2 regions of the Streptomyces sp. NBC_00988 genome follow, and region 2 is predicted to be linked to the other one. Evidence: riboswitches for the same ligand, from Rfam matches in the RefSeq annotation. Region 2 holds a riboswitch; the other holds the start of a gene.
The links. Region 2 has a riboswitch for S-adenosylmethionine ahead of thrC (threonine synthase). Riboswitches for the same ligand answer to the same signal wherever they lie in the genome.

Region 1 (5,754 bases), 6.1 Mb from region 2:
CCGGTGGCGCGCATCAGGAAGAAGACCAGGCTGACCAGGATGAACACGGTGGGGAGGATGAGGAGGAAGCGGACCAGCAGGTAGCGGGCGAGTCCGTACCCGCCAGCGCCGTCGGCGGGGCTGCCGACGACGCCGGGGGTCGTCTCCTGGGTCAGGGCGCTCACTTCGTCGACAGTCCTGCCCAGCGGAAGGTGTACGCGCTGGTCAGCGCGTCCGGCACACCGCCGACATCGGTGCGGGTGACGATCGCGGTGGACCCCTGGAGCAGCGGCAGCAGCGGCACCTGCGCGGCGGCCTTGTCCTGGGCCTGCTTGAGGAGTTCGGCGCGCTTGGCCGCGTCGGTCTCGGTCTCCTCCTTCTGGATCAGCGACCGTACGGCGGGGTCGTCGTAGCCGTTGGCGACCCAGCTGTTGGCCGAGTAGAAGGGCGAGAGGTAGTTGTCGGCGTCCAAGTAGTCGGCGTACCAGCCGAGTTGGTAGAGCGGGTAGAGGTGCTTGACGCGGTCCTTGCCGTACTGGGTCCACTCGGTGGACTGGAGGTTCACCTTGAACAGCCCCGTCGCTTCGAGCTGGGTCTTGACGAGCGCGTACTCGTCGGCCGAGGACGAGCCGTAATGGTCGCTGTTGTACTGGAGGTTGAGGGTGACGGGAGTGGTCACCTTCGCCGCCTTCAGCCGTGCGGCGGCCACTGTCTTGTCGGGGCCGCCCTTCTTGTCGCCGTAGAGCGACTTGAAGGAGTCGGTGGCGCCGGTGAGTCCGTCGGGCACCGAGCTGTACAGCGGCTGGTAGCTGTTCTTGTAGACCTGCTGGGCGAGTTGGGCCCGGTCGACGGAGTCGGCGACGGCCTGGCGGACGGCCAGCGCCTTGGTCTTGTCGGCGTCCTTGGTCTTGGTGCCGTAGGGCTGGGTCTGGAGGTCGAAGACGATGTAACGGATGCCGTTGCCGGAGCCGGTGTGGACCTTGATGTCCTTCTTCTTGGCCAGGTCGTCGAGGTCGGCGGTGGTGAGGGTGCGGTAGACGGCGTCGACGGTGCCCTGCTGGACGTCGAGCTTCAGGTTGCTGGCGTCGGTGTAGTACTTGAGCTGGATGTTCTTGGTCTTCGGGGTGCCCAACTGGCCGCCGTAGGCGCTGTTTTCGGTGAAGGAGACGAGCGAGTTCTTGTCGTAGTCAGTGACGCCGTACGGGCCGTTCCAGGGCTTGGCCGTGACGATGGCCTTGTCGTCGAGGATCTTGTCCGCGGGGAAGGTCTGTTCGTCGACGACGTAGCCGGCCGCGGTGGACAACACCTGGGGGAACAGAGTGTCGTTGGCGGACTTGAGGGTGAAGACGACCGTGGTCGGTGACGGGGCGGCGACCGAGGCGAGGTTGTACAGGAGCGACGAGGGGCCGTTCTCGTCGGCGATCTTCAGGGTCCGGTCGAAGCTGAACTTGACGTCGGAGGAGGTGAGTTGGTGACCGTTCGCGAACTTCAGGCCCTTCCTGAGCGTCACCGTGTATTGCTTGGGACCCGTCAGTTCGATGCCGGTGGCGAGGTCCGGGGAGACCTCGGTGGCGCCGTTCCTCACGCTGAGGAGGGTCGCGTAGACCTCGCTCTCGATGGTGCCGGAGCCCGCGTCCCAGGCGCCCGCCGGGTCGAGGCTGGTCACCTGGTCGGTGGTGCCGACGGTGATCGTCGGACCGCCGGAAGCAGCGGTGGTCCTGCTGCTGGTGCAGCCGGTGAGGGCGACCAGGAAGGCCGTGCCGAGGGACAGGGCGCCGAGGGGCCGAAGAGGTCTGTGGGTGCTGGAGTGTGCCATGGCTGGTCTCTGTCTCCGCATGGGTGGGTGCGCGAAAGGGGTGCGGCGGCAGGACATGCCGGGCGCGCGCTGTCGCGTGAAGGGTGAGGGTGGAGGTGCCGCGCGAGGAACGGGTCAGCTGTGACAGAGACAGCTGGAGACCAGCAGCAGATCCACATGACGCCGGGAGCACAGCACGAGGCCGGTTGCCACGTCGTCCTCCTAGGGGTGTCGCCGGCAACTGAGGCCGGTGGGAACGCACTTGCAGAACAGGAACATCCGCCGAGCCGTCACCTGGGGCACCCCACTGCGTCGAGGGTTGCCGTCCGGCCAGCCAGGGCTTGATCACCGGAACTCGTAGCTCGCGCTCACCGTAGATCGACTGTTCTTCCGGCGTCAAGACGCCCCCGGGCCTCGCACCGGTGCGAGGGGAAAGCACTCACCGCCGCGGCAGGAGCTGGAGTCGATCGAGGTGGTGGAGAAGGGAGTTGAGCGATTCCCGCGGTCGGTCCCCGGCGGTGTCGAGGGTGATGTGGTCACGGTTCCAGGGTTCTTAGTCCCGCCGGCGGACCTGCTGCCAGTCCGGAAGCGGCAGATCGGGAATGTCGACCGACCGGGATGTCACCCGCTGCCGATGCTCGGCCGGATCCGAGCAGATCACTTCGACCTCCACGACCGGAACGCCCGCCCGGGCCCCCACGTCGCGCCAGCTGTCGCGGGTGACGGCCAGCGGATTGACCGACTCCGCGATCACGGTGAGACCCTGCCGGAGGTGTTCCTCGGCCAGGGCGTACCCGACGACGTAGCCGGCCGGCCCGACGGGATGCCGCGCCAGGCCAGAGCGGACGAGGGCCTGCTCGATGGTGTCGACGCGCAGGTGTACCGCCCCGATGCGTGCGGCCAGGAGTCGGGACAGCGTGGTCTTCCCGGTGCCGGGGAGTCCGCCGATGACGACGAGGACGGCGTTCGACAGCACGCGGATCAGCGCAGCCGGGGCAGGAGTTGGTCTCCGACGCGGATGATCTCCTGTTTGTAGGGCGTGTCGGAGAGGACGAAGTGGGTGATGCCGAGCTTGCGGTAGTTGTCCAGCGCCGTGGCCACGGCGGCGGCGGAGCCGACCAGCCAGGTCGTCGCCGCTCCCCCGCCGCCGAACCTGCCCGGTGTGGTGTAGAGGCAGGTGTCGAGCACCTCGCCCCGGGCGGCGAGGTCGTAGAGCCGCTGCTGTCCGACGGCCGCCTTCCGGTTCCCCGTCCAGGTCAGCTCGTCACCTGGGCCGGCCGCCATGCGCGCGACCCTCTCCTGCGCCGCCCGCCACGCCTCCTCCGTGGTGTCGCGCACCACGGTGGTGATCCGCAGGCCGAATTCGAGTGGCCGGTGCCGACGGCCGACCTGGTCGCTCAACGCCCTGAGCCGGTCGACGCGTTCGGCGAGTCCGGCGAGGGGTTCGCCCCAGAAGAGCTGCACGTCCGCCTCGGCCGCCGACACCCGCTCGGCGGCCTCGGACGCGCCGCCGAAGTAGAGCGTCGGATGTGCTCTGCCGGCCGTCGTCCAGGGGCGGGGCGCGACCGTGGAGCCGCTCACCTGGAAGTGGTCACCGGCGAACGTCACGTCCTCCTCGGTCCACAGTCGTCGTACGAGATGCAGGAACTCCTGGGTGCGCGCGTACCGTTGGGCCGGATCGCTGCGGGTGTCGCCGTAGGCGGCCAGGTTGTCGAGGCCGCTGACGATGTTGACGAGGACCCGGCCGCGGCTGAGCTGGTCCAGGGTCGCCGCCGCGGCGGCGAAGTGGGCCGGCTGCCAGTAGCCGGGACGAATCGCGATCAGGGGCTTGAAGGTGGTGGTCCGGGCGGCGAGCGCGGTGGCGACGGTGAAGGTGTCGGGACGTCCCCACCCGGTGCCCAGGAGCGCGCCGCCCCAGCCGTGCCGCTCGGCGGTGCGCGCGAGGTCGGTGGAGTACTCGATGGAGCCCCAGCCGTCCGTCGTGTCGTCGCCGCGGTGGCCCGGCTCGACGGTGTTGGGGATGTACCACAGGAATTCCGGGCTCATCGTGCTTCCGATCGCAGCGTGACCGACGGCGGACCGAGGGGTGCCCGGGTCGGTGAGTGCAGGGGGCGTCCGTCGAACCGCGGCCGAGGTCGGCCGGGAGGAGGGGAACGCGGCGTGGATCTGTGGATCTGCGAGCCGTGGATCAGAGGATCAACACAGGGCGCTGGACACGCGGACGAGGTCGACGCAGCGCTCCTTGGTGAGCAGCAGGACCTCGGTCATGTGATCGAGTTTCCGAGGCATCGACCCCAATGTCAATGCGCCCCGGGTCGGCGGGGTCATCACACCGAGAGCCGCGCCATGGTCTCCGCGATCGACGCCACCCGATCGGCGATGTCACCGGCCGGCACCTCCACGAGGTCGTAGCCGAACCGCCGATAGCTCTGTTCGTGGATCCGCTCGAACTCCAGGGACTCCTGGTAGCTGATCCGGCGTGCGGCGGTCGGTTCACAGAATCCGATGGTGCGGACGAAGAAGACGTGCCGTTCGTAGACCCGCTCGCGGGTGATCCTGTCGATCTCGGCGGAGAGCGTCTCGGGGACGGGTCGTCCGAGGTAGACGCTGAGGGCGTGTGTGCAGATCGGAGACCTGTCGTAGACCTGCGTGGTCGTGTCTCCCGTCGCGGACGTCATCTGCCGTCGGCGCTGGAGGGCGGCGACCTGCTCGACGAAGTCGGCCCGGGTCCAGGGCTCGGCCTCCCCTGCGGCTTGCCCGTCCGCGATGACCGCGGTCGCCGCCTCTTCGACGATGTCGAAGCCGCGTTCTCGCAGTCGACGGAGGATCGTTGTCTTCCCGGCGCCGGGCGCACCGGTGAGGACGTACCGCTTCATCGTGAACCCCTGGAGCCTTTCGGGCCGTTGCTGTGGACGTGCGTCGGGTCAACGGTCCCGCGATGGCGCGGACGCGTCGGGGACATGGAAACACGCGCTGACGGACTTGCCGTGGGGGCAGGAGTGCGACTCCCAGGTGTCGGCCACCGCGTCCACGAGGAGCATTCCGCGTCCGCCGAGGCGCTCCGTGCTCGCCTCGCGCGGAGTGGGCAGGTCGCTGGACTTGTCGTGGACGGAGACGTGCAGGCAGTGGTCGTCGCACGTCATCACCAACTGGGCGCTGCTGTGGGCGTGCCGGTGCGCGTTGGTGACCAGTTCGGAGACGGTGAGCAGTACGGCGTCCACCGTTTCCGGAGCGGTGGTGGTCCAGTCGAGCGCCTCCAGATGCTTGCGCGCCCAGTCCCGGGCCGATTTCACCTCGCTGTCCAACGGCAGTGTGCGGGCCCAGCCCACTGCCCGGAGCGACGAACCTTCCACAGCGATCAGTCCTCCCTCGGTAGCGTGCCGCCGCTCAGCCCGGTCCCCCGTGGAACCCACCGGTGTGGGGCGGGTGTTCTCAGCGGCGACCACGAAGCTTGGCCAGCAGGCGCTGGGCCTGGGCCCGGCGGCGCGGATCGGCGGCGGCTCGGCGTACTTGGTCCGCCGTGCGTCGCCCCTGGGGGCTCTTGGCGAACTGCTTGATGCGCTCCATTACGCCCGACATGACGCTCCTCTCCTCTGGTCCGACGAGCATCGAACTGTTCACTGTCCCGGCTACCCCGGCCGGGTCGGATCAGCCATGTCACCTGGTACAGGGCGCGCGACCGCCCTGCGGCGAAGCGGCACCACAAGCCCGTCCACCGGGGTCCGAGTGTGTCAGGAGATGGCCCGGAGCCGACCGTGCGACCGGCGACGGAGTTCGTCGAGGGCCTGCGCCGTGCTGTCGTCCGCGGGCAGCAGCACGACCAACTGCTGTGCGTCCGTGGGGAGTTCGAGCGTCTCACGGAGCAGGTGGAGTGCGCACCCGGACGGGTGGGCGACGCGGAGGGTCCCGCGTCGCGGAACCACATGCCGGTTCAGGCGGCGCGTGAAGTCGGGGCCGGCGACGGACGCGAGTTCCGTGGT
Region 2 (5,754 bases):
GACCCGATCCTTCGTTATCACTCTCACCTTCAGAGTGCTAACGCCAATGATTAGCACTCGGCATGGTCGAGTGCAAGCGGCTCCCAGGTTCTGGGCCCCATCCTTCGCGGGGCGCGCGAGGTGCGCACGGGGCATGCCGAAGGGCCCGTACCCCAGGAGGTGACCCCCCAGGAGTACGAGCCCTTCGGTGAGGAACGAAGAACGTCGCTGCTGTTCGTCGGCGCGTGCTTCAGCCGGTCGCGAGCCGGACCATGTCCGCCTGCGGCCCCTTCTGACCCTGCGAGATCTCGAAATCGACCCGCTGACCCTCTTCCAGGGTGCGGTAGCCGTCCATCTGAATCGCGCTGTAGTGGACGAAAACATCCGCACCACCGTCGACCGCGATGAAGCCGTACCCCTTCTCCGCGTTGAACCATTTGACGGTGCCCTGAGCCATGCCTAACTCCCCTATTACTGGCCCTTGCACGGACCCGCACTTCGCGGATCCGGGTCAGACCTCACCCCCCACAGGATTGGGGGCGTGCGCCGGAACGCGTCGACCGCGGCCGAATGTATCCGTCCAACTGCCGTCTGCAACAGGTCAATCCGACGAGAATTCCGGGCAGGACCGGTCGGGAATATACGGAGAATTCGTCCGACGTCAGGGCAAGTCGGGCCCGATAAAGGGAACATAAGGCGCAAAAAGACTGCACACTTTGGCTACTTCTCATCGCACGCGGAGCGGGTACTCATATGCGTCCGGCATGCGGAGTGGAGCGGGTTCCCCAACTGTACCCCGCTCAACCCTACAGAATTGCCCCCTCCGCTTCTCTCACGGAGGGGGCAATTCGATGAACTCTTGGTAATCGGCGTTACCGAGGGTAATTATCAGCCGCCGGCGACGGCCGGAATGATCGACACCCCGGCCCCGTCCGGAGTGGCCGTCTCCAGCCCCTGCTCGAACCGCACGTCGTCGTCGTTCACGTACACGTTGACGAACCGCCGCAGCTTGCCCTGATCGTCGAGCACGCGGGCGGAGATCCCGGTGTGGTTCTTCTCCAGGTCGCTGATGACCTCGGCGAGGGTGGCACCTTCGGCGGTCACTTCGGCCTGACCGCCGGTGTAGGTGCGCAGGATGGTGGGGATGCGGACGGAAACGCTCATGCTGATGACCTCCCGGTCAGGTGTGGCTTGTGGCTTTTGGGGGCGCCGAGGAACGACGCTAGGACGCGAGTCCAGCTTCCCTGAAGGACTCAAGGCTGGGCCGGATCGTCGCGGTGAGCCCCGTACCGGCCACCGCGTCCAGCGTCTTGAGACCGTCACCCGTGTTGAGGACCACCGTCGTCAGGGTCGGGTCCAGCAACCCGTTCTCGATCAGCTTCTTCGCCACACCGACGGTCACCCCGCCCGCGGTCTCCGCGAAGATCCCCTCGGTCCGGGCAAGCAACTTGATCGCGTCGACGACCTGCTCATCGTTGACGTCCTCGACAGCCCCGCCCGTACGCCGAGCGATGTCGAGGACATACGGCCCGTCCGCCGGGTTCCCGATCGCCAGCGACTTCGCGATCGTGTTCGGCTTCTGCGGCCGTACGACGTCATGCCCGGCCTTGTAGGCGACGGAAACCGGCGAACACCCTTCCGCCTGCGCCCCGAAGATCTTGTACGGCTTGTCCTCGACGAGCCCGAGCTTGATCAGCTCCTGGAGCCCCTTGTCGATCTTCGTGAGCTGCGACCCGGAGGCGATGGGAACCACGAGCTGGTCCGGAAGCCGCCACCCCAGCTGCTCGCAGATCTCGTAGGCGAGGGTCTTGGAGCCCTCCGCGTAGTACGGCCGGAGGTTGACGTTGACGAAGCCCCAGCCCTCGCCCGCCGGGTCACCGATCAGCTCGGAGCAGAAACGGTTCACGTCGTCGTAGTTGCCCTCGATGCCGACGAGCTCGCCGCCGTAGATCGCGGCCATGACGACCTTGCCCTGCTCCAGGTCGTGCGGGATGAACACGCAGGAGCGGAAGCCGGCCCGGGCCGCGGCGGCACCGACGGCGCCCGCGAGGTTGCCGGTGGAGGAGCAGGAGAGGGTGGTGAAGTTGAACGCGCGGGCGGCCTCGATGGCCTGCGCCACGACGCGGTCCTTGAAGGAGTGCGTCGGGTTGCCGGAGTCGTCCTTGACGAACAGCTTGCCCGCGTCGACGCCCAGTTCGCGGGCGAGGTTGTCGGCCTGGACGAGCTTGGTCCAGCCGGGGTTGATGTTCGGCTTGTCGGCCACGTCGGCGGGGACGGGCAGCAGGGGCGCGTACCGCCAGATGTTCGCGGGGCCCGCTTCGATCTGCTTGCGGAGCTCTTCGGTGTCGTAGGCCGAGAAGTCGTAGGCGATCTCCAGCGGGCCGAAACACTCCTCGCAGGCGAAGACCGGACCGAGCGGGACGCGGTGGCCGCACTCGCGGCAGGACAGCGCGGCGGCGGGGCCGAGATCAACGGCGTCTACGGAGTTCGTGGTGCTTGCAACAGTCTGCGCAGCCATGGAGGCGAGGCCCTTTCCTCATCTTCCTCACGACGCATTTCGCCATGAGACGGATTTGGCACCTTCCCGAGCCGGGAGCCTCGCCACAACAACGTGACAAGACCGGCTGGAGGGTTGCCGGGGCTTCAACGGGCCGTATCCCTCTGCCCCTCTGGATGAGCGGTGTTCAGTTGTGTATGCGGTTGTGTCACTTGCGTGAGCGTTGACGACCCCCGACATGCGATGGTCATCAGCGTTGTTCAAGACTGTAACCGAAGGCCAGGACAGTTGAGTGAGCCGTCCGAACCGCGAGACGGATCACCTACACAGGGTGATCGCCTCTCGCCGAGAGAACGCAGAGGAGCCGCGCAACGTGCTGAAGGAAGTCGAGCACTGGCTGAGCACCCGCTCCTGGTCCATGACCGACCGGCCGCTCCACAAGATTCTGGCCGCGAAGCACCGCACGGGCCAGTCGGTCTCCGTCGTGCTGCCCGCGCTCAACGAGGAAGCGACGGTCGGCGAGATCGTCGCGATCATCCGTCACGACCTCATGCAGCAGGTCCCGCTCGTCGACGAGATCGTCGTCGTCGACTCCGGGTCCACCGACCGCACCTCCGAGGTGGCCGCCGCGGCGGGCGCCCGGGTCGTGCACCGTGACGACATCCTGCCCCGCATCCCCGCCGTGCCCGGCAAGGGCGAGGTGCTGTGGCGCTCGCTGCTGGTGACGAGCGGCGACATCGTCGCGTTCATCGACGCGGACCTGAAGGAGTTCTCCTCGGACTTCGTCACCGGGATCGTGGGCCCGCTGCTCACCGACCCCGGCGTCGACCTCGTCAAGGCGATGTACGACCGCCCGCTCGGCGGCGCGGCCGGCCAGGGCGGACGCGTCACCGAGCTGATGGCCCGCCCGCTGCTGAACATGCACTGGCCGCAGCTGGCCGGTTTCGTGCAGCCGCTCGGCGGCGAGTACGCGGCCCGCCGCTCGCTGCTGGAGCAGCTGCCGTTCCCGGTCGGCTACGGCGTCGAGCTGGGCATGCTCGTGGACGCGCTGCACCTGGTGGGGCTGGACGCCCTCGCCCAGGTCGACGTCGGCGTGCGCAAGCACCGCCACCAGGACGGGCAGGCCCTGGGCCGGATGGCCGCGCAGATCTACCGCACGGCTCAGCTGCGACTGGCCCGCGGTCACCTCATCCGGCCGTCCCTCACGCAGTTCGAACGGGGCCCGGACGGCTTCGAGCCGCGCACGTACTCCGTGGACACGGAGGAACGCCCGCCGATGGCCGACATCACCGAGTACCAGTCACGCAAGGTCGCATAACCGCACAGTTACAGACGCTCACGGACGGTCGTATACGGACTCCTACGGTCCGCCGACGGCCGTCCGTACGTTTGAGCGTTTCCGGCCCGGGCTAGGTTGTGCCGTATGGCTTCTACGTCGTCCCCCTCGCCCGCGTCCGGTGCCGCTCAGGTGCTCGTCGCGTCCAATCGCGGCCCGGTCTCGTACGAGGTGGGCGACGACGGTTCGCTGCGCGCCAGGCGCGGTGGCGGCGGGCTGGTGTCCGGGCTGTCGGCGATCGGCCCGGACGCGGGCGCCCTGTGGGTGTGCTCGGCGCTGTCCGACGGCGACCGCGAGGCCGTACGGCGCGGGGTCGGCGAGGACGGCGTGCGGATGCTGGACATCCCGGCGGACGTACACGCCGACGCGTACAACGGCATCGCCAACTCCGTGCTGTGGTTCGTCCACCACATGCTGTACCAGACCCCGCTGGAGCCGGTCTTCGACGCGGAGTTCCGCCGCCAGTGGGCGTCGTACGAGACGTACAACCGGGCGTTCGCGGAGGCGTTGGCGGATGAGGCGGCGGAGGGTGCCGTCGCGATCGTGCAGGACTACCACCTGTGCCTGGTGCCGGGAATGCTGCGGGAGTTGAGGCCGGACCTGCGGATCGGCCACTTCTCGCACACGCCGTGGGCGCCGGCGGACTACTTCCGGATGCTGCCGGACGACATCCGTGAGCAACTGCTGACGGGCATGCTCGGCGCGGACCGCCTCGGCTTCCTCACCCACCGCTGGGCGGACGCGTTCACGGCCTGCTGTACGGAGTTCACCGGCGGCCTGGGCGACACCCGGATCGGTGTCCACGGCCTGGGCGCCGACGCCGACTTCCTGCGCGCCCGCTCGCACGAGCCGGACGTGGAGGAGCGGATCGTGGCTCTCCGGGAGGAAATCGGCGCGAACCGCAGGACCATCGTCCGTGTCGACCGCACCGAACTGTCCAAGAACATCGTGCGCGGGCTGCTGGCGTACCGCCAACTCCTCGACGACCACCCGGAGTTGCTGGAACAGGTCGTCCACGTGGCGTTCGCCTACCCGTCCCGGCAGGACCTCGCCGTCTACCGCGACTACACGGCCGAGGTGCAGCGGGTCGCGGACGAGATCAACTCGCGGTACGGGACGGCGGGTTGGACCCCGGTCGTGCTGCACGTCAAGGACGACTTCGCCCGCTCCCTGGCCGCGTACCGCCTCGCCGACGTGGCGCTCGTCAACCCGATCCGCGACGGCATGAACCTCGTCGCCAAGGAGGTCCCGGTCGTCTCCGACGAGGGCTGCGTGCTGGTCCTCTCCCGGGAGGCGGGCGCGTACGAGGAGTTGGGCGAGGACGCGATCCCGGTCAACCCGTACGACGTGATCGGCACGGCAGCGGCCCTGCACGAGGCTCTGACAATGCCACCCGAGGAACGGGCCGAGCGTACGAAAAGGTTGACGGCGGCGGCTACGGCCCTGCCCCCGGCCCAGTGGTTCCTGGAGCAGCTGAACGCGCTGCGGGATCAGGCGAGTTGAGCGGGGCCGGGACGGAGAGCGGCAGGGCGCGGGCGGCGGTGGGGGGTCTCTGGAAGCTGGGGTCTTTTCTAACCACCGTAGTCTTCATGACTGGTTAGAAATTACCCCAGCCGCGAGTCACCCCAGGTGAGCCGCGAGCGCCGACAGCAGTCCTACGACCCCCGCCGCACCGTCCACCACCAGGTCCGCCCGTTCCCGCAGCTCCGTGACCTCGTCGCTGCCGCTGCACACCAGCAGCCCCGGGACGCCGTCCGAGCGGAGTTTCTCGACGGCTGCGAAGGCTGGGAGGTCGCCCAGGTCGTCGCCGGCGTAGAGGACCGACTCGGCGCCGGTCTCGCGGAGGTACTCGGTGAGCGCCACGCCCTTGTCCATGCCGGGCGGCCTCAACTCCAGGACCATGCGGCCCGGTTCGACGATCAGGCCGTGACGGGTGGCCAGG

Region 1: linked by a shared signal. The riboswitch ahead of OG496_RS53690 (ABC transporter substrate-binding protein) and the one ahead of thrC (threonine synthase) in region 2 are both predicted to bind S-adenosylmethionine.

Annotation. Positions count from the first base shown of each region.
Region 1 covers NZ_CP108730.1:11,920,171-11,925,924, reverse strand. Annotated here, with positions in the region: gene OG496_RS53695 (ABC transporter permease) at 1-164, opposite strand, end outside; gene OG496_RS53690 (ABC transporter substrate-binding protein) at 161-1,795, opposite strand; SAM riboswitch class IV at 2,028-2,137, opposite strand; partial or broken gene OG496_RS53685 (AAA family ATPase) at 2,214-2,750, opposite strand; gene OG496_RS53680 (LLM class flavin-dependent oxidoreductase) at 2,756-3,820, opposite strand; gene OG496_RS53675 (AAA family ATPase) at 4,102-4,650, opposite strand; gene OG496_RS53670 (ATP-binding protein) at 4,699-5,127, opposite strand; gene OG496_RS53665 (hypothetical protein) at 5,207-5,353, opposite strand; gene OG496_RS53660 (helix-turn-helix domain-containing protein) at 5,506-5,754, opposite strand, start outside.
Region 2 covers NZ_CP108730.1:5,805,983-5,811,736, forward strand. Annotated here, with positions in the region: gene OG496_RS26385 (cold-shock protein) at 230-436, opposite strand; gene OG496_RS26390 (MoaD/ThiS family protein) at 868-1,143, opposite strand; gene thrC (threonine synthase) at 1,202-2,497, opposite strand; SAM riboswitch class I at 2,513-2,659, opposite strand; gene OG496_RS26400 (glucosyl-3-phosphoglycerate synthase) at 2,850-3,794, shown strand; gene OG496_RS26405 (trehalose-6-phosphate synthase) at 3,900-5,315, shown strand; gene otsB (trehalose-phosphatase) at 5,433-5,754, opposite strand, start outside.